3 regions of the Rhizobium sp. NZLR1 genome follow, and region 3 is predicted to be linked to each of the others. Evidence: predicted binding sites of a transcription regulator. Region 3 holds the regulator's gene; each other region holds the start of a gene.
What was found. Region 3 encodes PhoB, which activates phosphate uptake and scavenging genes when phosphate is short. Its sites were predicted from a motif close to TGTCATNNANCTGTCAT; they were not measured.

Region 1 (7,651 bases), 380 kb from region 3:
CGGCACGCCATGCGAACGGTGGACGCGGACGAGATCGGCGCGCAGTCCGGTGGCGATCCGGCCGCGATCGTCGAGGCTGACGGTGCGGGCGGGCGTCGACGTCACCATGGCGATCGCCTTCGGCAGGGTAATGCTCTCGACTTCATCGGCGAGGATGAAGGGTGCATGCAGCAGGCTGAGCGGCACGTAATCGGAGGAAAGCACGTCGAGCACGCCCATCTCGGCAAGGTCGCGGGCAGCGATATTGCCGGAATGGGATTTGCCGCGCACGATGTTCGGCGCGCCCATCAGCACGCTCATGCCGTGACCGTGCGAGGCGCGGGCTGCGTCGAAGCTGGTCGGGAATTCGGCAAGCCGCACGCCGTTGTCGATCGCCTCGCCGACATGGGAGAGCGTCGCGTCGTCGTGGCTTGCCACGGTGATGCCGCGTTCGGCGCAGACCTTGGCGATGGCGTTGCGATGCGGCGTCGAGTTGCGCGCCGATTCCGCCTGGCGCTTGGCGACGAAACGCGCGAAGACCTCGTCGCTCAGGCCGCGCTTCTTCTGATAGTAGAAGATATATTGATCCATCGTCTGGAATTGACGCTGGCCGGGCGCATGATCCATCAGCGAGACCAGCCGCACATGCCGATCGTTTTCGAAATCGGCGAAATGTTCGAGCACATTGTCGGCCGAGACCTCGCAGCGCAGGTGGATCAGGTGCTCGGCGCGCAGCCGGCCTTCCTTCTCCGCCGACTGGATGGCGTCGGCCATCTCGCGCATCTCGCCATGTTCGAAGCCGCCGTCCTCGTCCGCGCCCATGCGCAGGCAGTCGAACACCGTGGTGATGCCTGAAGTGACGATCTGGGCATCATGCGCCTGGATTGCGGCGGTCTTGTTCCAGCGAATGCCGGGACGCGGCTGATAATGGCCTTCAAGATGATCGGTATGCAGCTCGACGAGGCCGGGAATGACGTAGTCGCCCTCGAAATCTTCGCCGGCTACCGAGTTGCCTTCGGAAATGTCGGCGATCTTGCCGTCGCGAATGAGAATCGATCCGGAGAGGATGTCATCCTCAAGAACGATGCGGGCGTTGGAAAACACGGTCTCTTTGCTCATCTCGTCTGGTCTTTCAGCTTTTGGCGCCGGCAAGCGGCAGCCAGGAATGAACTTTAAACGGGGCGCCGCGCGTTTCTTCGGTGAAGACGGCAAGGCCCGAAATCGTAAGCGGCCGACCGGTGAAATCGGCAAAACGCTCGGTCAGGATCGCTTTCATCACTGCGGCGCGTGTCTCGGGCACCTGGCCGGTGAGTGTCATGTGGAAGCCGAAATCCTCCATCACATAAGGATAACCCCAGCGCTGCAGATGGGTGCGCTGGCTGTCGCTGAGCTTCTCCGGGTTGCGCCGCGCCATATCGGCCTCGGAAAGCGTTGCGCGGAACGGTTCGAAGGACCTTACCACCTTCGCGGCGAAATCCTGAAGAGGTTGATGAAGAGAACCGGGAACGAGGGCAAAAAAACGACCGAGCTGGCCCAGCACGAGTTCAGGAATCTCGAAAGCTTCAGTGCGCGCGGCAAAATCCTCGGCAACGGCCATGAGATCCTTCTCGGTGACCGAGGCGGCGAGCGAAAACGGTGCCTTGATCGTCGCGTGAAAGCCGTAGCGGCGAGGATCCGCGGTCAGCTCGAACTGCTCCGCCGCACCCAGTCTCTCATGTTCTGACGCAGAATAGGTCTCGCCGGTGAACGCATCGCGGCCGAGCCAGAGCGACGCCTCGCCGGTCAGGGGATCGTCCTTCGGCGGCGAGAAATAGAGAGCATAGCGCAAGGCTTTTATCCTGAGGATCATCGAAACGGGGGAGCGCAATGTGCAGTGATTTGGCGGCGAACCGCAAGCAGGCTCCCGGCTAAAAGATTTCCGTGACAGAATGATGATGGCGGCAGCGCCGCCACGGCCTTTGGAGCGGATATATCAGTGGGTTTTCGTGCCCATCAGCCGGTGGCGCAGCGCGTTCGAGGCGGCGTCGAAAATGAACACAACGATCAGGATCAGGATGACCATGTAGGCGACGTTTTCCCAGTTGGCGTTGGTGCGCATGGCCTCCCACAATTTGAGGCCGATGCCGCCCGCGCCGACGGCGCCGATGATGGTCGCGCCGCGCACGTTCGATTCCCATTGGTAGAGCGTCTGGCTGACGATGACGGGAACGATCTGCGGCATAATGCCGTAACGATGGACGAGCACGGTCTGAGCGCCGGTCGATTTGATGCCTTCCCGTGGCTTGTTGTCGATATTCTCCAGCCCTTCGGAATAGAGCTTGCCGAGCGTGCCGGTCTCGGTGAGGAAGATCGCGCCGCTGCCGGCAAGCGGGCCAGGCCCGAAGGCGCGCGTCAGGAACAGCGCCCAGATCAGCATGTCGACCGAGCGCAGGAAATCGAAAAAGCGCTTCAGGATCTGATTGAGCAGCCGGTTCGGCGTGATGTTGCGCGCCGCCAGGAAGGCCAGCGGGAAGGCTGTGAGCGAGCCGAGCAGCGTTCCGAGGAATGCCATGACGATCGTCTGGAAAAGCTTGGTCCAGACATCGCCGTGCTGCCATTCGCTGTTGTTCCAAATGTCGTCGAAGGCGAGCGCCAGGTTGGACTGGTCGGGCTTGATGCGCGGGCCGGAAACGATGAGACTGACGACCTCGCCGACCGGCTTGTCGAAGAAGGACGATTGCGTGTCGAAGATGAAATTCGCCCAGCCGATGAAACGCTTGCGGATCTTCACCCGGTCGACGGAAATGCTGACGTCGCCGGCAAAGCCGAGATCGGCGAGCACATTGTCGTCATAGACGGTCATCCAGCCGGGCACCGGCCCGACAACTTTCGGCGCACCGCTCGAAACCTCGACGGGAACGCTGATGCCATGCGCGGTGACGATCGTCTCGCTCTTCGAGACGGTGACGGTGCGGCTGGTGCCGCTGATCGAAACCGTGATGCTGCCATCGGGATTGTTGACCAACCAGTCCGGATGCGGATTGTCGCCGAGAGGCGAGAAGCGTGGATAGCGGATATCGATCGAACCGTCATCCCCGATGCGGAATTCCGGCTGAACGTCGTAGCTCACCCATTGGCTGAGATAGATGCCGACGCGCTCCCAATGGGCTTCGGCGAAAAGCTTAGGCAGGTCGAAGAACCAGACGGCATAGAGGCCATAGAGCAGCGTCGCGATCAGGATCATCAGCCCGCCGAAACGCTGGCGGAACGACCGGTGGAAATATTCCGGATAGCGCGTTTCTATCTCATGCATGCGGTTTGCGTCGATCACCGTCATGGCGGCCTCAATGTTGCAGAAGGAAGGCGTGCTCGCCGACGAGGCGGCGGCGCAGCCATGCGGAGAATTGGTCGACGGCGACGATCGTCACGAACAGCAGCAGAACGAGCGCCATCGTCTTGGCGCCGAAGCCGCGCGAGATCGAAAGCTTCAACTCCTCGCCGATGCCGCCGCCGCCGACGGCGCCGATGATGGTCGAGGCGCGCACGTTGATCTCGAGGCGTAAGAGCGCATAGGAGGTGAAATTCGGCAGCACTTGCGGCAGAGCGGCGAAGCGGACGCGCTCCCACCAGTTGGCGCCGACGGCTTTCATGCCCTCATCGGGTTTCATGTCGATATTCTCGGCCACTTCGTAGAAGAGTTTACCGAGCGCGCCGATCGTGTGCAGGGTGATGGCGATGATGGCAGCCACCGGCCCGATCGACAGGATCGCGGAAAACAGGCCGGCGATAACGATCTCAGGGAAGGCGCGCAAAAATTCCATCAGGCGCTTGGCGACGATGCGCAGCGGCCATGAACTGGTCAGGTTGCGGGCGGCAAAGAAGCTCAAGGGAACGGCAAAGACAAAAGCGACGATCGTCGAGATCAGCGCCACGTTGATCGTGACGATCATCAGCTCGAAATATTCGGGGATGTAGAAAGCGCCCCAGACGTAGACGCGGCCCTTGTCGAAATTGAATTCCTCGCCGCCCTTGTCGTTGACGCTCGCAATGTCGAACAGCGCACGCCAGACATCGTTCCAGTCCCTGGGGATGAGCCAGCTCAGGAAGTCGAAGATATGCGGCAGGCGGTCGAAGAAATGGCCGGCATTGCTCTCGTCGGCGAAGCGGACGGAACTGACGAAGGCCGCAATCAAGATAACCAGGCCGAGGATAGTGTAGAAGCGGCGCTTGGCGACCATCCGCTCCCAGGCGGTGCCGATCTCCTGCGTGCTCTGCATGTGCGGCTGTGTATCGGCAATAGTCATGGACGCCTCGCCCGATCAAAGATAAAGGGCGGCCGTTTCCGGCCGCCCCGCATTCCAGAAACCGATCAGCCGCCGATGGCAGCTTTGCGGACTTCGACGACGGCGTTGTAGAAGTCGTGCTTGACCGGGGCGTAACCCTTGTAGTCGCCGCCTTCGACAGCCGCGAAGCACTTGTGATCCTTCTCCGGCAGAGCCGTGAAGAAGGCTGCAAGCTTCGTCTGCCAGTCCTGGCCGAGGGCGTTGCGAACGACGAGGGGGCCGTTCGGGATCAGCGGCGAACGCCATACTTCAACCAGCTTGTTCGGATCGACGGCGCCCTTGTCGACTTCCTTGCGGAAGGTGCCGGAGGTGTAGCCGTCCTTGAATTCGCCGATGCCCGACGAGTCGTCGACGGCAACGTCGACCTTGCCGTCATAAGCGGCAAGCAGGTTGTTCTCGTGGCCGCCGTTGAACTGCGTCGAGGCGAAGAACTTGTCGTTCGGCATGCCCGTGTCCTTGGGGATCTGCGTCAGCGGCACGAGATAGCCGGAGGTGGAATCTGGATCGGCGTAGCCGAGCCTCTTGCCCTTGGCGTCCTTGATGTTCTTAATGCCGGAGGACTTCAGGGCGAGACCGACCGAGTAGTAACCCGTCGAGCCGTCCTTCTGCTGCGTCGTCAGGATCGGCGTAACAGCTTTCTCGTCCTTGATGTAAATGGCTGCGTAGCCGGAAGCGCCGAGTTCGGCGAAGTCGAGCGTGCCGCCGAGCAGGCCCTGGATAACGCCGTCATAGTCGGCGGCGGGGAACAGCGACACCTTCTCGAAGCCGAATTCCTGCTTCAGGTGGTCGGCAAGGCAGGCATAGTTGCGCAGGCGGTCGGTTTCGTTTTCGCCGCCGAGAATGCCGATGCGGAATTCCTTGAGATCTGCCGCGTTGGCGGCGCCGGCGAGCGCGAAGAGCGCCGTTGCCGCAAAGAGTGCTTTCTTCAACATGTGTCTCTCCTATTGACCGGTGCCCCCGGTCTTCCGTTACGAAGAAGTGTGCCCTTGACGCGGGCGCGCGATCGCGGCCGCCTCGCTCAGAGACCGGCCAGCGCCAGCGGTTGGGCGCCGGCGGATTGATTGTCTGCCCGCTCGGGAGCGATATTGATGGATGTCGAGGTCATCGTTTCGTCGATGCCGGCGCCATCCTTGTCCGTTCCGTAGATTGCCTTCACTGCCTCGGCGGTCAGTTCCGAGGCCTTGCCGTCGAAGACGACGCGGCCGCTGGCCATGCCGACGATGCGCTCACAATAGTTGCGGGCGGTGTCGAGCGTGTGAAGGTTGGTGATGACGGTGATGCCCTCGCGCTCGTTGATATCGCGCAGCGCATCCATGACGATCTTGGCATTCAGCGGATCGAGCGAGGCGATCGGCTCGTCGGCGAGAACCATCTTCGGGTTCTGCATCAGCGCTCGCGCAATCGCCACGCGCTGCTGCTGGCCGCCGGAAAGCGTGCCGGATGCCTGCAACGCCGTCTGCTCGATGCCGAGGCGTTCGAGCGCAGCGATGGCATGCACACGTTCCTCGCGGGTGAAGATGTTGAGCAGGCTCAGAAGCGTCGAGCGGTGGTTGAGGCGGCCGAGCATGACATTGGTCAGAACGTCGAGGCGCGGCACCAGGTTGAACTGCTGGAAGATCATCGCGCAATCGCGTTGCCAGTTGCGCAACGCCCGGCCGCGAAGCCCGGAGACCTCGACGCCGGCGAAATGAATGGAGCCGGAGCTCGGTTCCTGCAGCCGGTTGATCATGCGCAAGAGCGTCGACTTGCCGGCGCCGGATCGGCCGATGATGCCGACCATCTGGCCCTGAGGAATGTCGAGCGTGACGGAATCGACGGCGAGCTTTTTTCCGAAACGACGTGTGACATTCTTCAGCTCGAACATCATGCTTTCCCTTTGCACTCCAGGCCTTGGTCAGCATCGCATTAGTCCCGCTTGATGAACCTCCCATGTCATATTTGTGTAAGTCCTGTCACATATCCCCGCGCTTGTTGCGCATCTATATCGGCGGTTTAACCACCGTAGCGGAACAGGAAATCTTCCGCGCTCAGGTTGCGGAAATCCTGCAGCGCCTGGCGCAGCCGGTCGTGCTCCCAATCCCACCAGGAAAGCCTGTCCATCCGTTCGCCGATCTCTCTTGGAAAGCGTTCGCGGATTGGTTTGGCCGGCACGCCGCCGACGATCGCGTAGGGAGCGACATCCTTCGATACCACCGCACCGGCGCCGATCACCGCGCCGTTGCCGACGGTGACGCCGGGCAGGATGGTCGCCCCATGGCCGATCCAGACATCGTTGCCGATCGTCACGCGGTTTGCCCGCCGCCAGGCGAAGAAATCGGTTTCCATGTCGCCGTCCGGCCAGTAGTCGGCGGCACGATAGGTGAAATGATGCAGCGTCGCCCGCCAGGTCGGATGATTGGTGGCGTTGATGCGCACGGCGGCGGCAATATTGACGAACTTGCCGATCGTTGCGCACCAGACTGAGCCATCCTGCATGATGTAGGAATAGTCGCCGAACGTGGCCTCGCTGATGCGGCAGCGCTCGGAGACCTCCGTATAGCGCCCGAAGGTGGAATCGCTGACGGATGCCGTCTCATGCACATAGGGCTCGATGCCAAGCTTGCGGCTCATGCGGCGATCTTTCCAGGCGAGAACAGCTGGACGTCGAGGATGCGGTCGGCGACCGCCTCGCGCACTTCCTCGTCGTGGAAAATGCCGAGAAGCGCGACACCCGCCTTCTTCTTCTCCTCGATCATGCCGACGACGACGGCACGGTTTTTGGCATCGAGCGAGGCTGTGGGTTCGTCGAGAAGCAGGATCGTGTGCTCGGTGATGAAGCCGCGGGCGATGTTGACGCGCTGCTGCTCGCCGCCGGAGAAGGTGGCGGGTGGAAGTTGCCAGAGCGCTTCCGGCAGGTTGAGCCTGGCAAGCAGGGCGCCCGCCTTTTCCCGTGCCGTGGCGGCGTCTTCGCCGCGCGCCACAAGCGGTTCGGCAACCACATCGACCGCCGCGACGCGCGGTACTGTGCGCAGGAACTGGCTGACATAGCCGAGCGTGTGGCGCCGCACGTTGAGCACGGTGCGCGGATCGGCGGCGGCGAGGTCGACGATGCGCCCGTCGTGGCGTATGAGGATCTGGCCAGTGTCGACGGCATAATTGCCGTAGATCATCTTGAGCAGCGAGCTCTTGCCGACGCCCGATGGGCCGCCGAGCACGACGCATTCGCCTGAGGCGACCGAGAAGGCGACATTGGAAACGACGGGCAGCCTGATGCCGTCGCGCAGGTGCATGGTGAAGCTTTTCGAGACTTCGGAAACGACGAGGGGCGTTGGCATGATGTCTTCTTTCCTGGTTTCGGATTTACAGCGCCG
Region 2 (7,651 bases), 1.8 Mb from region 3:
GAGCGCGAGGATAGGGAACGCCGCGCGTTGGTGTTCGGTAGCGAGGAAAACGCCATCTGCTTCGATGCAGCCGGTCTCGGCCATGAGCGCATCCAGATCGAAAGCTTCTCACCGTCGCCTGAGCGGGCCTATGTGCTCGGTATCTTCGAAGTGCGCGAGACGGCGCGTCGCGCGGTTGACGGCGGGCGGGTTGCTAGCGATCCCAGGATCGCTGGCGATCCTGGGATTTCGGCCGATTTTGCCCGCGTGCGCGAGGCGCTGGAAAAGCTCGACCATCCGATCGGCATCTTTGCCGGGGATGGGCGACCCCTGATCGTCAACGCCGCCTATCGCAACAGCGCAAAGCCGGCTGCTCCCGGCGATACGGGCTGGCACGAAAGCGTCAACGAACGCGATCTGTTGCGCATCATCATGGAGGACCTGCCGGTCGCGGTTTTCGTACGCGACGATAGGCACCGCCTCGTCTATGCCAATCAGTATTACGAGACCTTCGGTGGCTATGACCGCTCGCAGGTGCTGGGGATGACCGAGCACGAAATGTTCGGACCAGAGGACGGCGAGGCGATCTACCAGGAAAACCGCCTGGCGTTGGAAGACGGCCTGTCGAAAGAGATCGAAAGCCAGATGCCGAGCAAGGATGGCCGCATTCATCCGCTCATCTCGCGGGTCAACCGCGTCGTGACGCCGGATGGGCGCACCTATGTCGTCGGCTCCTTTTCCGATATCTCGCCGCTCAAGGAGCGGGAGACGGCACTGATCGAGGCGAAGAAGCAGGAAGAGGTGCTGCATCGGGATATCGAAAGCATCCTTCGCTCGCTGCCGGTCGGCGTGCTGATCCTCGACAACGACCATCGGATTCTCTACGTCAACGACGAATTCTACAGCATTTGGGATCTGCCACCCGACGATCCCTTCGACGGCCGCCCCTTCATCGACGTCATCCGCCGCAATTCCGAGCTCGGCCGCTACGACGGCACGCAGACGCCGGATGAGATCTACGCTTTCCGCAAGCACCTGTTCGAGACCGATGCGCCCGAGCCGATCGAGCTCGATTGGGCAGGCGGTAAATCCGTCATCTTCGACAGTCGCCGTATTTCCAACGACCGTATCTTGCTCTCCTATGCCGACATCACGGCTGTTCGCGAGCGGGAGAAGGAAATCCACGAGGCCCGCGCCGCGCTGGAGCGGCTCGGCGAGATGATGCGCGATGCGACGCATGCCATGTCGCAAGGGCTCGCCATCGTCCAGGATGGCATCATCAAGCTGTCCAACGAGTCGCTTTCAGAGATACTGCGCATTCCAGCTTCCCATATCGAGCCAGGCGAGGGCTGGATCGGGCTCTTCGATTTCTGCGCGGCGCGCGGCGATTTCCATGATGCAGCCGCCGAGATCCTGCAGGGTTGGCGCGCCAACATCGCATCGAAGCAACCGATCTCCACGGTCTTCCATGTAGCAGGCGAACGCTGGGTGAACATGGAGGCGACGGTCAGCGAGGGGCAGCATTGGGTGGCGCTTTTCACCGACGTCACCGAGCTCAAGAGCCGCGAGGAGGACCTGCGCCAGCTCTTGTCGCGCGCCGAAGCCGCCGACCGGGCCAAATCCGAATTCCTCGCCAATATGAGCCACGAGATCCGCACGCCGATGAACGGTGTGCTCGGCATGGCGGAACTGCTTGCCAAGACCAATCTCGACACGCGCCAGAAAACCTTCATCGACATCATCGTCAAGTCGGGCAATGCGCTGTTGACGATCATCAACGACATCCTCGACTTCTCGAAGATCGATGCGGGGCAGATGAAACTGCGCAAAGCCGCCTTCGACATCACCGAAGCGGTGGAGGACGTGGCGACACTCCTATCCTCGCATGCTGCCGAGAAGAACATCGAGCTCCTGGTGCGGGCCGCACCGGATCTGCCCGCCGCGGTGATCGGCGATGCCGGGCGTTTTCGCCAGATCGTCACCAATCTCGTCGGCAATGCCGTCAAATTCACCGAGCGCGGCCACGTCTTCGTCGATGTCGGCTTCCAGACGGTTGCCGGCGGCGAGATCCTGGCGAGCGTCCGCATCGAGGATACCGGTATCGGCATCCCGCGCGAAAAGCTCGAATCGGTCTTCGACAAGTTCTCGCAGGTCGACGCCTCCTCGACCCGGCGGCATGAGGGAACGGGTCTCGGGCTTGCGATCACCGCCGGCCTTGTCGATCTCTTCGGCGGGTATCTCAATGTCGAGAGCGAATGGGGCAAGGGCTCGGTCTTCACCGTCAATCTCCCCTTTGCGGTGGCTGCAGCCCGCCTCGAGCCGAAACCGCTGCCAATCAATGTGCAGGGCGCGCGCGTCCTCGTGGTCGACGACAATGATGTGAACCGGCGCATCCTCACCGAGCAGCTTTCGCTCTGGGGCTTTGACGGCGTGGCCGCCGAGGGCGGGGGCACCGGTCTTGCGATCCTGGAGGCGGCGGCGGATCTCGGCATTACCGTCGATGCCGTCGTGCTTGATTATCACATGCCCGATATGAACGGCGCCGATGTCGCGCGCCGGCTGCGCGCCGATCCCCGCTTCGTCGAGCTTCCGATCATCTTTCTGACGTCGATGGATATTTCAGGCACAGAAAAGGAATTCGCGGCACTGAACGGTCATGCGCATCTGATGAAGCCGGCGCGCGCCAACGTGCTGCGCAATACCGTCGTCGAGGTCGTCCGCGCCGGCCGCGTGAAGCAGGTTTCAGAAGCCGAGATCGCCCGGCTGCAGGCGCAGGCGGTGGTGCCGGCACCGCCGCCTGAGCCGATGCCGCAGCAGCGGGCGCCTGAATTCGTCGATGTGCTCGTCGCCGAGGACAACGAGGTCAACCAGATCGTCTTCACCCAGATCCTGCAAGGAACGGGCCTCTCCTTCCTCGTCGTCGACAATGGCGAGCAGGCGGTTGCCGCCTGGGAGCGACACACGCCGCGCATCATCATGATGGACGTCTCGATGCCCGTCATGAACGGCCATGAGGCGACCCGGACGATCCGCGCGCGCGAAAAAGGGCAGGGGCATCGCGTGCCGATCATCGGTGTCACCGCCCATGCGCTCGAAAGCGACCGCGACCTCTGTCTCGACGCCGGCATGGACGACTATATGTCGAAACCGATCAGCCCCGAATTGTTGGAAGAGAAGATTCGGCAATGGCTCCTCAAGGACGAGCAGCAGCCGGGGCGCACCAGCTACTGATCTCAGTCGGAAAACAGGATGCTCTCGAAATCCTGAACTCCGTTCAAGATATGCAGGACCTGGATGCGATCCTTGCCGCCCGATCAAAGATCAGATAATTCCCGTAGGGCGGCGGACGCCGTGTTCATAGCGCGGGACCAGTGAAAAACCGTTCGGCGTTTCCGCCAGACGTTCACATCGTTCCATCAGTTCATGAATAAAGCTTACCGCCCGCTGCGGATTGTCCTTGCCATATAATCGTTAGCAACAGTGGACTGGAAGCAGCAAACGTTACCTGTCGGGCGCCTTGATGCCGCAGAGCATTTCGCGTTTGCCGGCGAAGCCCTGGCGGCGCTCGACGGTAAAGCCCGCCGCGATGAGGTTGCGGCGTACGAAACCGGCCGCGGCATAGGTGGCGAAAGTGCCGCCGGGCGCGGTCTTTTCGTTGACGCGGCGCATCAGTTCTTCCGACCACATATCGCCGTTGCGCGAAGGGGCGAAGCCGTCGAGATACCAGGCGTCGAAGCCGGGCTTTGCGGCTGCGACGCCGTCGAGTGCTGCGCCGCAGACGACGCTGAGCCTCATCTGGTCGTCGAGGTCGAGCGAGACGGTATCGGCAGGCGTTGGCGGCCAGGCCGCCGTCAGCGCCTCGCGTTCGGCATCGATCTCCGGCCAGTGGGAGAGCGCACGGCTGATTTCTTCGCCGCGCATCGGGTGGAGCTCGAAGGAGATGAAATGCAGCTGCTGGCCGGGCACGCTGTACAGCTTCCATCGCCGCCAGGTCTCGGCGAAGTTCAGGCCGGTGCCGAAGCCGAGTTCGCCGATCACGAATTCCTGCCGCCCGTTCCAACGCTCCGGCAGGCCGTTGCCGGCGAGAAAGACATGGCCGCATTCCAGCCGCCCATCGGTCTGGCAATAAAAATGGTCGCCAAAGGCGAGGGAATAGGGCATATCGCCGTCGCGCCATTCGAGCGGCTGCGGCGCGCCCGCGCCAATCTGATCGGGGTTCACGTCTGTCATGGAAAAAGCCGATAATCCTCAGCCGGTCTCAGGTCAATCGTCCTGCGAATTGCTGATCGTCGGCGGCGGCATCATGGGTCTCTGGGCGGCCGTCCATGCCGAGCGCCGTGGCATCGCTACCCTTATCGTCGACGCCGGCAAATTGGGTGGAGGTGCGAGCGGCGGCCTGCTCGGCGCGCTGATGCCGCATATGCCGGATCGGTGGTCTGAGAAAAAGCAGTTCCAGTTCGATGCGCTGGTCTCGCTCGAAGCCGAGATCGCCATGCTGGAAGCCGAAACCGGGCTTTCGGCCGGTTACCGCCGTTCCGGGCGGCTGATCCCGCTGCCGAAGCCGCATCTCAACAAGATAGCGCGCGCTCACTCCGAGGATGCCGAGCGCCACTGGTGCGCAGGCGAGCGCCGCTTCCATTGGCACGTGCTCGACAGCCCGCCGGTCGACGGCTGGATCGAGGCATCCGCCGGCGAGAGCGGTTTCGTGCATGATACGCTCGCCGCCCGCGTTGCGCCCCGCTCACTGACTGCGGGGCTCATTGCCTTCTTGCGACAGGCAAAACATGTGCGGATCATGGAACACGCGGCGGTGACCGGTGTCGATCCCGACTGCGGCACGGCCGACATAGGGAGCGAAACCATCACTTTCAGCGACTGCATCCTGGCCGCCGGTCACCAGTCTTTTCCGTTGCTGCAGGCGCTGACCGCCGGGCTGAAGCGACCGCTCGGTCAACCGGTCAAGGGGCAGGCGGCGCTGTTGAAAGCCGATCTCGACCCGGCGCTGCCGACGATCTTCCTCGACGGGCTCTATGTCGTCGCGCACGAGGGCGGGCATGTGGCGATCGGCAGCACCAGCGAAAACCGCTTCGACGATTCCACATCGACCGACGCTCAGCTCGATACGCTGATCGCCGCGGCGCGGGAGATCGTGCCGGCGCTGCGCGACGCCCCTATCGTCGAGCGCTGGGCGGGGCTTCGCCCGAAGGCGATCGACCGTGACCCGATGATCGGCCGCCACCCCGATCATCCGCGCCTGATCGCGCTGACCGGCGGCTTCAAGGTCAGCTTCGGCCTGGCCCACCGGCTGGCGGAAGCGGCGATATGTATCGCAGGCGATACGGATTGCGGATTTTTGCTGCCGGAAAGCTTCGCAATTTCAAGCCATATCGCGGCAGCTTCACGTTAAACGTGAATTCGACGCCGCTTCGTTTCGTTATTCTGTCATGCAAATCACCTATCTGCTTGCGCATCGACAGCGCCGGATTTGATCGGCGCTCAGTTCCTTGATGGAGGAAATTGCATGCGCTATGCCATTTGCTTCACGCCTCCGGCGAGCGACCCGCTGTCGCTTGTGGCTGCCAGTTGGCTTGGCCGAAACGTGTTTTCGGGCGATATGGTGGAGCCGCCGGCAGTTCGTGGCCTTGGCATTCACGAGATCGCCTTCCATACCGCCGTGCCGCGGCGCTATGGTTTTCACGGCGTTCTGAAGGCGCCGTTTCACCTGGGTCACAATATGTCCGAAGCGCAACTCCTGCGCGATCTGATGCGTTTTTCCGGGACCTTCGTCCCCTTCCAGATTCCGCGCATCGAAGTCGCACGGCTCGGCAATTTCTACAGCTTGCTGCCGAGCGCCCCCTGCGAGCGGATCCAGTATCTCGCTTCGGCGATCGTCCAGGAATTCGATCGTTTCCGCGCGCCGCTCAGCGAAGCCGAGATCGAGCGCAGCGATCCGGACGGGCTGTCGGCAGCGCAGTTTTCAAACCTGCATCGCTGGGGCAATCCTTATGTGATGGAAGAGTTCCGCTTTCATATGCCGGTGACAGGACCCGTCAACGCGATCGACATGGCGCGCATCGAGCCGGCCCTGCGGACGATTTTCGCGCCTGCCCTCAGTGACCCGGTGACGGTTTCAAACGTGGCGCTGATGATCGAGGAGGGCACGGGCGGTCCCTTCCGCGTTCATTCGCTGCACCCGATGGGCAAGGTCAGCGCGCGCAAGATCGCCTGAGCGTGCCGATGGGCTAAGCCATTGTACTGCAAAGGCAAAATCGGATTGAGCAGTTTCCTTCTCGACATTCCGGCTGCGGATGCTACCGTTCGCCGTCTTTTCAGAAGGTGATTTGATGGTATCCGAGACTTATCCGCGCAATCTCGTCGGCTACGGGCGACAGACGCCCGATCCGAAGTGGCCGGGCGAGGCGCGCGTCGCCGTGCAGTTCGTCATCAATTATGAGGAGGGCGGCGAAAGCTCGATCCTCGACGGCGATCCGGCTTCTGAAAATCTGCTGTCGGAGATCGTTGGCGCGGCCGCCTGGCCCGGACAGCGCAATCTCAACATGGAATCGATCTACGAATACGGTTCGCGCGCGGGCTTCTGGCGGCTCTGGCGGATGTTCACCGATCTCAAGGTGCAGGCGACCGTCTACGGCGTAACGCTAGCGATGGCGCGCAATCCTGAAGCGGTCGCTGCGATGAAGGATGCCGGCTGGGAGATCGCCAGCCACGGTTACCGCTGGCTGGAATACAAGGATTTTCCGGAAGATCTGGAGCGCAAGCACATCCTCGAAGCGGTGCGCCTGCACGCCGAGCTTACCGGCGAGCGGCCATACGGCATGTATCAGGGCAAGCCTTCCGACAAGACGCTTCGGCTGGTGCAGGAGGAGGGCGGCTTCCTCTATTCCTCCGATTCCTATGCCGACGATCTGCCTTACTGGGTGAAGGGCGTCGATGGGAAACCCTTCCTGATCATCCCCTATACGCTCGAAACCAACGACATGCGCTTTGCCACACCGCAGGGCTTCAATACCGGCGATCAGTTCTTCACCTATCTAAAGGATGCCTTCGATACGCTCTATGAGGAAGGCAAGGCGGGCAGCCCGAAGATGATGTCGGTCGGCCTGCATTGCCGCCTCGTCGGGCGCCCGGGCCGGGCGGCGGCGCTGAAGCGCTTCATCGAATATGTGCTGAAGCATGACAAGGTCTGGATTCCGCGCCGCATCGAGATTGCCGAGCACTGGCACAAGCACCATCAGCCGGACGCGATCTGATGCTGTCGCGCGAGGATTTCGTTTCCCGCTTCGGCGGCGTCTTCGAACATTCGCCTTTCATCGCCGAGCGCGCCTATGACGCCGGCAGCGTGAACGAGCCTCTGACGGCGGCCGGCGTACATGCGGCGCTTGCCGCCGTCTTCCGCGCGGCAAGCCGACAGGAGCGTCTCGGGGTGCTCAGCGCCCACCCCGACCTTGCCGGGCGCCTCGCCATATCGGGTGAACTTACCGAAGACAGCCGCAAGGAGCAGTCCGGCGCCGGTCTCGACCGCCTGAGCCCTGCCGAGCACGCCCGCTTCACAGAACTCAATTCGGCCTATGTCGAAAAATATGGCTTTCCCTTCATCATCGCCGTCAAGGGGCTCGGCAAGGAGGATATCCTGGAAGCTTTCGAAACAAGGATC
Region 3 (7,651 bases):
TTCGAGCCGATGACGACGGTGACCGTCAAGATCGTCAATCAGCTCACCGGCGACCTCGAGTTCACCTCGCCGCAGACGCTGGTTGCCTTCGCCCTTGGCATCACGCTGTTCTGCATCACGCTTTGCCTCAATATCTACGCGCTCTACATCGTGCGCAAATACCGGGAGCAGTACGAATGACGGATATTGTTTCTCCCGCCGGGATAACCGTTTCCAAGGCGCCCACGCGCCGCGATATCGGCATCAAGCGCCGCTACGCCGCCGAACGCCGGTTCCAGGCCTATGGCATCGCCGCCATCTCCTTCGGCCTCATCTTCCTGTTCATCCTGCTGTGGACGGTGATCGGCAAAGGCTACACCGCCTTTCAGCAGACGGCGATCACCCTGCCGATCGAATTTTCCGAGAAGACGATCGACCCCAGCAATAAGCGTGCGACCGATGCTTCGGTGCTGATCGCCGCCAACTACCCGGTTCTCCTGCGCGACGCGATCGTCAAGCAGCTGAACGTCAATGCCGCAAGCCGTCCCGACGTGCGCGATGCATCCGCCATGCTCTCCAAGGGTGCGCCGGTCCAACTGCGCGACATGGTCGTCGCCGACCCGTCGATCATCGGCAAGACGGTCAATGTCACCGTGCTCGCCGACGCCAATGTCGACAGCGCCAACAAGGGCCAGATCGACCTGTCGGTCGATGAGAAGAACCGCAAGGTCAACGACAAGCAGGTTGGCTGGATGAACGAGCTGAAGGCGAGCGGCGCTCTCCACAAGCAGTTCAACACCGGCCTCTTCGTCAACGGCAATTCCAGCCGTCCGGAGGCCGCAGGCCTTGGCGTCGCCCTCATCGGCTCGCTCTACCTGATGCTGATCGTGCTGGTGCTCGCTCTGCCGATCGGCGTTGCCGCCTCGATCTATCTCGAGGAGTTTGCGCCGAAGAACAAGCTGACCGATCTGATCGAGGTCAACATCAACAACCTCGCCGCCGTGCCCTCGATCGTCTACGGTCTGCTCGGCCTTTCCGTCTTCATCAACTTCGTCGGCCTGCCGCGTTCGGCTTCGCTGGTTGGCGGCCTGGTGCTGACGTTGATGACCCTGCCGACGATCATCATTGCGACGCGCGCCGCACTGCGCGCCGTGCCGCCGTCGATCCGCGCCGCAGCCCTCGGCCTCGGCGCCTCGAAGATGCAGATGGTGTTCCACCATGTTCTGCCGCTCGCCATGCCCGGCATCCTCACCGGCACGATCATCGGCCTGGCGCATGCGCTCGGCGAAACCGCGCCGCTGCTGCTGATCGGCATGGTCGCCTTCGTCGCCAACGCGCCGACGACGCCGCTCGATCCCTCGACGGCTCTGCCCGTGCAGGTCTATATGTGGGCCAACGAGGCCGAACGTGCCTTCGTCGAGCGGACTTCGGGTGCCATCATCGTCCTGCTCCTGTTCCTGATCGTCATGAACATGGGCGCCATCCTCTTGCGTCGTCGCTTCGAGCGCCGCTGGTAAACGGAGTTACACATCATGAACATGTTGACGGAAGCTGCAGTTGAAAAAGCGCTGGATCAGAAGATGAGCAACGTCCCTTATAAGATGATCGGCAAGGATGTCTCGGTTTACTATGGCGAGAAGCGCGCGCTTTTCGATGTGAACCTGAACATCCGCGAAAACACCGTAACCGCGCTGATCGGCCCGTCCGGCTGCGGCAAGTCGACCTTCCTGCGGAGCCTAAACCGCATGAACGACACGATCGACGGCTGCCGGGTCACCGGCAAGATCACGCTTGATACCGACGATATCTATGATCCCGATATCGACGTCGTCGAACTTCGCGCCCGCGTCGGCATGGTCTTCCAGAAGCCGAACCCGTTCCCGAAGACGATCTATGAAAACGTCTCCTACGGCCCGCGCATCCATGGCCTTGCCAAGTCGAAGGCCGATCTCGACCAGATCGTCGAGACCAGCCTGCAGCGCGCCGGCCTCTGGAACGAGGTCAAGGACCGCGTGCATGAATCCGGCACCGGCCTGTCCGGCGGTCAGCAGCAGCGCCTCTGCATTGCCCGCGCCGTCGCCGTCAGCCCTGAAGTCATCCTGATGGACGAGCCCTGCTCGGCGCTCGACCCGATCGCCACCGCCAAGGTCGAGGAACTGATCCACGAACTGCGCGAGAACTACACGATCGTCATCGTCACCCACTCCATGCAGCAGGCCGCGCGCGTCTCGCAGCGCACCGCCATGTTCCACCTCGGCAATCTCGTCGAGGAGAACGACACCGACAAGATGTTCACCAATCCCGACGATCCGCGCACCCAGGACTACATCATGGGTCGCTTCGGTTGATTTTGGCGACACCAAGCCTTCCCGTTATTCGAGGATAAAGCCCCATGGCATCGACACATATTTTTTCTGCCTATGATGATGATCTGAAGTTCCTGTCCAGGCGGATTTCCGAAATGGGCGGCCTGGCCGAGCAGATGGTCAGCGAGGCCGTCCGGGCGCTCGTCAACGGCGATACCGCGCTGGCGCAGAAGGTCATCTCCGACGATGTGATCCTCGATCACGCCGAGCGAGAAATCGGCGACAAGGCGATCGTTACCATCGCCCGCCGTCAACCGATGGCCTCGGACCTGCGCGAAATCATGGGTTCGATCCGCATCGCCGCCGATCTCGAACGCGTCGGCGACCTCGGCAAGAACACCGCCAAGCGCGTCATCGCCGTGCAGAGCACCGGCGTTCCGCGCAAGCTCGCCCGCGGTCTCGAGCATCTGTCCGAGCTGGCGCTCGTCCAGCTCAAGGAAGTGCTCGACGTCTACACGACGCGCTCTGCCGACAAGGCCAATGCGATCCGTGAACGCGACAACGAGATCGACGCGATGTACACCTCGTTGTTCCGCGAGCTGCTGACCTACATGATGGAAGATCCGCGCAACATCACCAGCTGCACGCATCTGCTCTTCTGCGCCAAGAACATCGAGCGCATCGGCGACCACGCCACCAACATCGCCGAGACGATCTATTACATGGCGACCGGCGCACAGCCGGAAGGTGACCGTCCGAAAGACGACAGCGCCAACACCGTCGGCGCGGTCACGGAATAAAGCCCATACTAGCCGTTGCGTGCGCGCCCATCCGGGCGCGCAAAGAGGTCGCAGCCACCTTTCTGAATTTGCGCAGGATGCATTGCTTAAATCACCCCGGTTTAAGGAACATGCGCGAGGAGACCGACAGGCATGATCCCGAGAGTTGCAGTTGTTGAAGACGAGGAAGCCTTGAGCGTGCTTCTTCGCTACAATCTCGAAGCGGAAGGCTTCGAGGTCGATACTATCCTTCGTGGCGACGAAGCCGAAATCAGGCTTCAGGAGCGCACGCCCGACCTGCTCATCCTCGATTGGATGCTGCCCGGCGTCTCCGGCATCGAACTCTGCCGGCGCCTGCGCATGCGGCCGGAAACCGAACGTCTGCCGATCATCATGCTGACGGCGCGCGGCGAAGAGAGCGAGCGCGTCCGCGGACTGTCGACCGGGGCCGACGATTACGTCGTCAAGCCGTTCTCGACCCCGGAGCTCGTTGCCCGCGTCAAGGCGATGCTACGCCGCGCCCGTCCCGAGGTGCTGTCGACGGTGCTGAAATGCGGCGATATCGAACTCGACCGCGAAACCCATCGCGTCCATCGCAAAAGCCGCGAAGTCCGCCTCGGCCCCACCGAATTCCGCCTGCTGGAATTCCTGATGTCGTCGCCGAGCCGAGTCTTCTCCCGCTCGCAGCTCCTCGACGGCGTCTGGGGCCACGATATCTATGTCGACGAACGCACCGTCGACGTCCATGTCGGCCGCCTGCGCAAGGCGCTGAACTTCTCCAACATGCAAGACGTCATCCGCACCGTCCGCGGCGCCGGCTATTCGATGGAAGCCTGAGGGGTTTCCGATAAAGTCGAGCAAGCTCTGCCCCTCACCCTAACCCGACCGGGGTCGAGCCACTCGTCTCGACCCCGGTCGGTGCCGGCAGGCGGATGAGCGACTATCTGGGCTGTCAAGTTGCATGTTCGAATTCTCTTCGCGCATCTCGTGCTTTTGCATTGAGAATGACCAGGAGTTTTCGGGCGAGCGCGATGCGGATGACCATTTTCGGTTTGCCCTGGCTTTGCAACCTTTGCTGGAATGCCGCCAGATGCGGATTGTGTCGGGCTGCGATGGCGCCAACCAGGAACAGAATGGCGCGTGGTCCGGAGCGCCCGCCGCGCACCGGCCGATGTCCGCTGCGTTTGCCGCTGTCGTTGGCAATCGGCGCAAGGCCGGCCAGCTTGGCGATCGCCTTGTTGGAGATCCGGCCGATCTCAGGCAATTCGGCCATCAGCCGGGCAACGGTACGGTTGGCCACGCCCTTGATCGAGCGAAAGGCCTGGTTGAGGCAGGCCCAGAGCGGATCGTCATCGATCATCGAGGCAATCTCGCCTTCGAGGGTGCGGCTCTGGCGCACCAGAAGCGCGATCACCTCGTTGAGGCTTGCCACGCTCTGATGATCGCGGGCCGCACTGCGGCGCTGCCTCTGGACGGTCAGGTCACTCGTGACCTGGGACAGCCGCGCCATCAGCGCCGACAGCCGCATCTGCGCGGCTTTCGGCGGCGGCAGGGCAGCCAGCCGCTTGGTTTCGGCATAATGGGCGATCATCGCCGCATCGATGCGGTCGGTCTTTTCCAGAAAGCCCATGGCTTCGGCAAACCGGCGCACATGGCGCGGATTAGCCAAGGCGCAGGCGATCCCCATCTCCCACAACAACAGGAAGGCCGTCCGCTCGTAACCGCCGGAAGCCTCCATGACGACGAGCTCGACATTCTCGGCCCGGCAAAGATCGGCCAGCGCGCCGATGCCGGTGGCGTCATTGCTGAAACGCTCAAACGTCCCGGACGGGCGGATAGACGCATCCAGCCAGTCCTTCGAAACATCCACTCCACATATAACTCTGTTCACGGTAACCTGCCTTGTGCGTGCGATTGGAACCAAGCGACTATTCGGTCGTACGTGACGATGACGAAGATCCCAGGCTCATCCACGGTTGTAACCAGAGGGGGAACGGGCGACTTCGTCACGCCTCTGGCCGGGTGGCCACCCGGCCAGAGGCTCAATCGCTTCCATCGCACAAAATCTCTAACGTGCAGATACAAGGGGCAGCCACACCCAACGTACTCACATAAAAAAACGGGCCTTCCAGCCCGTTTTTGCATGTCGACAATGTCACCCGTTCAGCTCGCCCGCGCTGCCGCCCGGCGGCGTTCGTTGACGGGCTGGTAGGCGAGTTTCTGGTGATAGCCGCAATAGGGTGAATTGTCGGGGGACTCGCAGCCGCAGAAGTGGAAGTCATCCTTCAGCGGATCGCCGACCGGCCACTTGCAAGTGCGTTCGGTCAGTTCCGTCAGGCCGAGGCGGCGGGAGATCGGCACGACCACGTTGCCTTTCGGCACGTATTCCATTTCCTCGACCGTTTCGATCTCGATCTCTTCCTTCAGCATCGTTGCGCCCTGCTGGCGGGTAACGGTGCGGGTGGTGATCCGAGAGGCGAAGTTCGGCGCGCGCGGCGCCGATGTATTGCGTTTCGGCGTTCGGGCCGTGGCGGCCGTGCCGCCGGCCTTGGCGCGGCCCGGAAGGCTCAGGCGGTGCACCTTGCCGATTACAGCGTTTCTGCTGACACCGCCAAGTTGCGCCGCGATCTGGCTGGCGCTCAGTCCTTCGGCCCAAAGCTTCTTGAGTTTCTCGACCCGCTCGTCTGTCCAGTTCATGCCCTGTCTCCACCTTCTGCGTTGGTGATGGCAGAATCCCTCACCGTTGCCTCGGAAGCTCCGAAACAAGAAACGCTTGATCAATTTTGGTGACTAGTTCCGCCGCATGCAGTCTAGTAATTGAACTTTAACCTAGTGTGAGCGTGACTCCGTGACAAGAGTCGCATGAATCCGGATGAATCGAATTCGGAGTTTTCCCCAACTTGCTGCCCCAGCGTGTCATTTCTGCAATAAAGCCTGTTGAAGGTCGAAAACACCGCTGTACAACCTTGCTGCATGCGCTAAGGGCGCAGTTTTGTTGACATTGCAGCGCGAAAAGGAAATAGTACCGCTGGCCGCCGCAAGGCGGCATTTTTAATTTTTCGGGCCTGGTTTTCTTAGCCGGAGTCCGTTGCTTGATAACTCTGATCGGGAGACCGCGCCATGGCTGAAGCCGCGCCGCTTTATGACACCTACTCTCGTGCCCCGCTGCGGTTCGAGCGAGGCGAGGGCGTGTGGCTGATCACCGAAAGCGGCGAACGTTATCTCGATTTCGGCGCCGGTGTTGCCGTCACCTCGGTCGGCCACGGCAATCCGCATGTGGTCGGCGCGCTGAAGGAGCAGGCCGACAAGGTCTGGCACCTCTCCAACATCTATGAGATCCCCGGCCAGGAGCGTTTGGCCAAACGGCTGACCGACGCCACCTTCGCCGACAAGGTGTTCTTCACCAATTCGGGTGCTGAAGCGCTCGAATGCGCGATCAAGACGGCGCGCCGTTATCAGTTTTCCAACGGCCATCCCGAGCGCTTCCATATCATCACCTTCGAGGGCGCCTTCCATGGGCGGACGCTCGCGACAATCGCCGCCGGTGGCCAGGAGAAATATCTCGAAGGCTTCGGCCCCAAGGCGCCGGGTTTCGATCAGGTGGCGTTCGGCGACATCGAAGCGGTCCGCGCCGCGATCACCGATGCGACGGCGGCAATCCTCATCGAGCCGGTGCAGGGCGAGGGCGGCGTGCGTCCTGCCACCCCCGAATTCATGAAGGCGCTTCGCCAGATTTGCGACGAAAACGGCCTGCTGTTGATCCTCGACGAGGTCCAGACCGGCGTTGGCCGCACCGGCAGGTTCTTTGCCCATGAATGGTCGGGCGTCACGCCCGACATCATGGCGGTTGCCAAGGGCATCGGCGGTGGTTTCCCGCTCGGCGCCTGCCTTGCTACTTCAGAGGCCGCCTCCGGCATGAAGGCCGGCACGCATGGCTCGACCTATGGCGGCAATCCGCTCGCCATGGCCGTCGGCAGCGCCGTGCTCGACATCATCCTCGCCGATGGCTTCCTCCAGCAGGTGCGCGACGTAGCACTCGTCTTCCGCCAGGGCCTCGCCTCGCTGAAGGATCGCTATCCCGATGTGATCGAGGATATCAGAGGCGAGGGGCTGTTGCTCGGCATCAAGGCTGCTATTCCCTCGGCCGAATTGCTGCAGGCGATCCGCGCCGCCCATCTGCTCGGCATACCCGCCGGCGATAACGTCATCCGCCTTCTTCCGCCCCTCGTCGTCACCGCCGAGGAAGCCCGAGAGGGCCTTGACCGCATCGAGCGCGCCGCCGAGAGCATTCGCGCCGCGAAGGTCAAGAAAACGGCTTGAAGAGATTGCCGCCTTCGGGCGCAGCACAGGTAAGAACATGGCTCCCAAACATTTCCTCGATCTTTCCGCGGTCACCTCAGCCGATCTCAGAATCATCATGAACGATGCGCTCGCCCGCAAGCAGGCCTTCAAGGCCGGCACGGGCGACAAGCCGCTCGCCGGCAAGATGCTGGCGATGATCTTCGAGAAGCCGTCGACGCGCACCCGCGTCTCCTTCGATGTCGGCATGCGCCAGCTCGGCGGCGAAACGCTGTTCCTGTCCGGCAC

Region 1: a site for PhoB is predicted at 6,232-6,248, ahead of phnC (phosphonate ABC transporter ATP-binding protein). Genes of this name have one in related genera too.
Region 2: a site for PhoB is predicted at 5,409-5,425, ahead of J3O30_RS16755 (DUF1045 domain-containing protein). Genes of this name have one in related genera too.

The regions. Positions count from the first base shown of each region.
Region 1 covers NZ_CP071632.1:173,563-181,213, forward strand. Annotated here, with positions in the region: gene J3O30_RS00805 (alpha-D-ribose 1-methylphosphonate 5-triphosphate diphosphatase) at 1-1,098, opposite strand, end outside; gene J3O30_RS00810 (DUF1045 domain-containing protein) at 1,112-1,807, opposite strand; gene phnE (phosphonate ABC transporter, permease protein PhnE) at 1,952-3,295, opposite strand; gene phnE (phosphonate ABC transporter, permease protein PhnE) at 3,303-4,262, opposite strand; gene phnD (phosphonate ABC transporter substrate-binding protein) at 4,328-5,233, opposite strand; gene phnC (phosphonate ABC transporter ATP-binding protein) at 5,320-6,165, opposite strand; gene J3O30_RS00835 (DapH/DapD/GlmU-related protein) at 6,294-6,911, opposite strand; gene phnL (phosphonate C-P lyase system protein PhnL) at 6,908-7,615, opposite strand.
Region 2 covers NZ_CP071632.1:3,364,224-3,371,874, reverse strand. Annotated here, with positions in the region: gene J3O30_RS16770 (response regulator) at 1-3,210, shown strand, start outside; gene mnmD (tRNA (5-methylaminomethyl-2-thiouridine)(34)-methyltransferase MnmD) at 3,481-4,209, opposite strand; gene J3O30_RS16760 (FAD-binding oxidoreductase) at 4,208-5,386, shown strand; gene J3O30_RS16755 (DUF1045 domain-containing protein) at 5,501-6,208, shown strand; gene puuE (allantoinase PuuE) at 6,324-7,247, shown strand; gene uraD (2-oxo-4-hydroxy-4-carboxy-5-ureidoimidazoline decarboxylase) at 7,247-7,651, shown strand, end outside.
Region 3 covers NZ_CP071632.1:552,497-560,147, forward strand. Annotated here, with positions in the region: gene pstC (phosphate ABC transporter permease subunit PstC) at 1-180, shown strand, start outside; gene pstA (phosphate ABC transporter permease PstA) at 177-1,496, shown strand; gene pstB (phosphate ABC transporter ATP-binding protein PstB) at 1,512-2,327, shown strand; gene phoU (phosphate signaling complex protein PhoU) at 2,372-3,085, shown strand; gene phoB (phosphate regulon transcriptional regulator PhoB) at 3,218-3,901, shown strand; gene J3O30_RS02790 (IS110 family transposase) at 4,017-4,955, opposite strand; gene J3O30_RS02795 (GcrA family cell cycle regulator) at 5,228-5,761, opposite strand; gene J3O30_RS02800 (aspartate aminotransferase family protein) at 6,185-7,384, shown strand; gene argF (ornithine carbamoyltransferase) at 7,422-7,651, shown strand, end outside.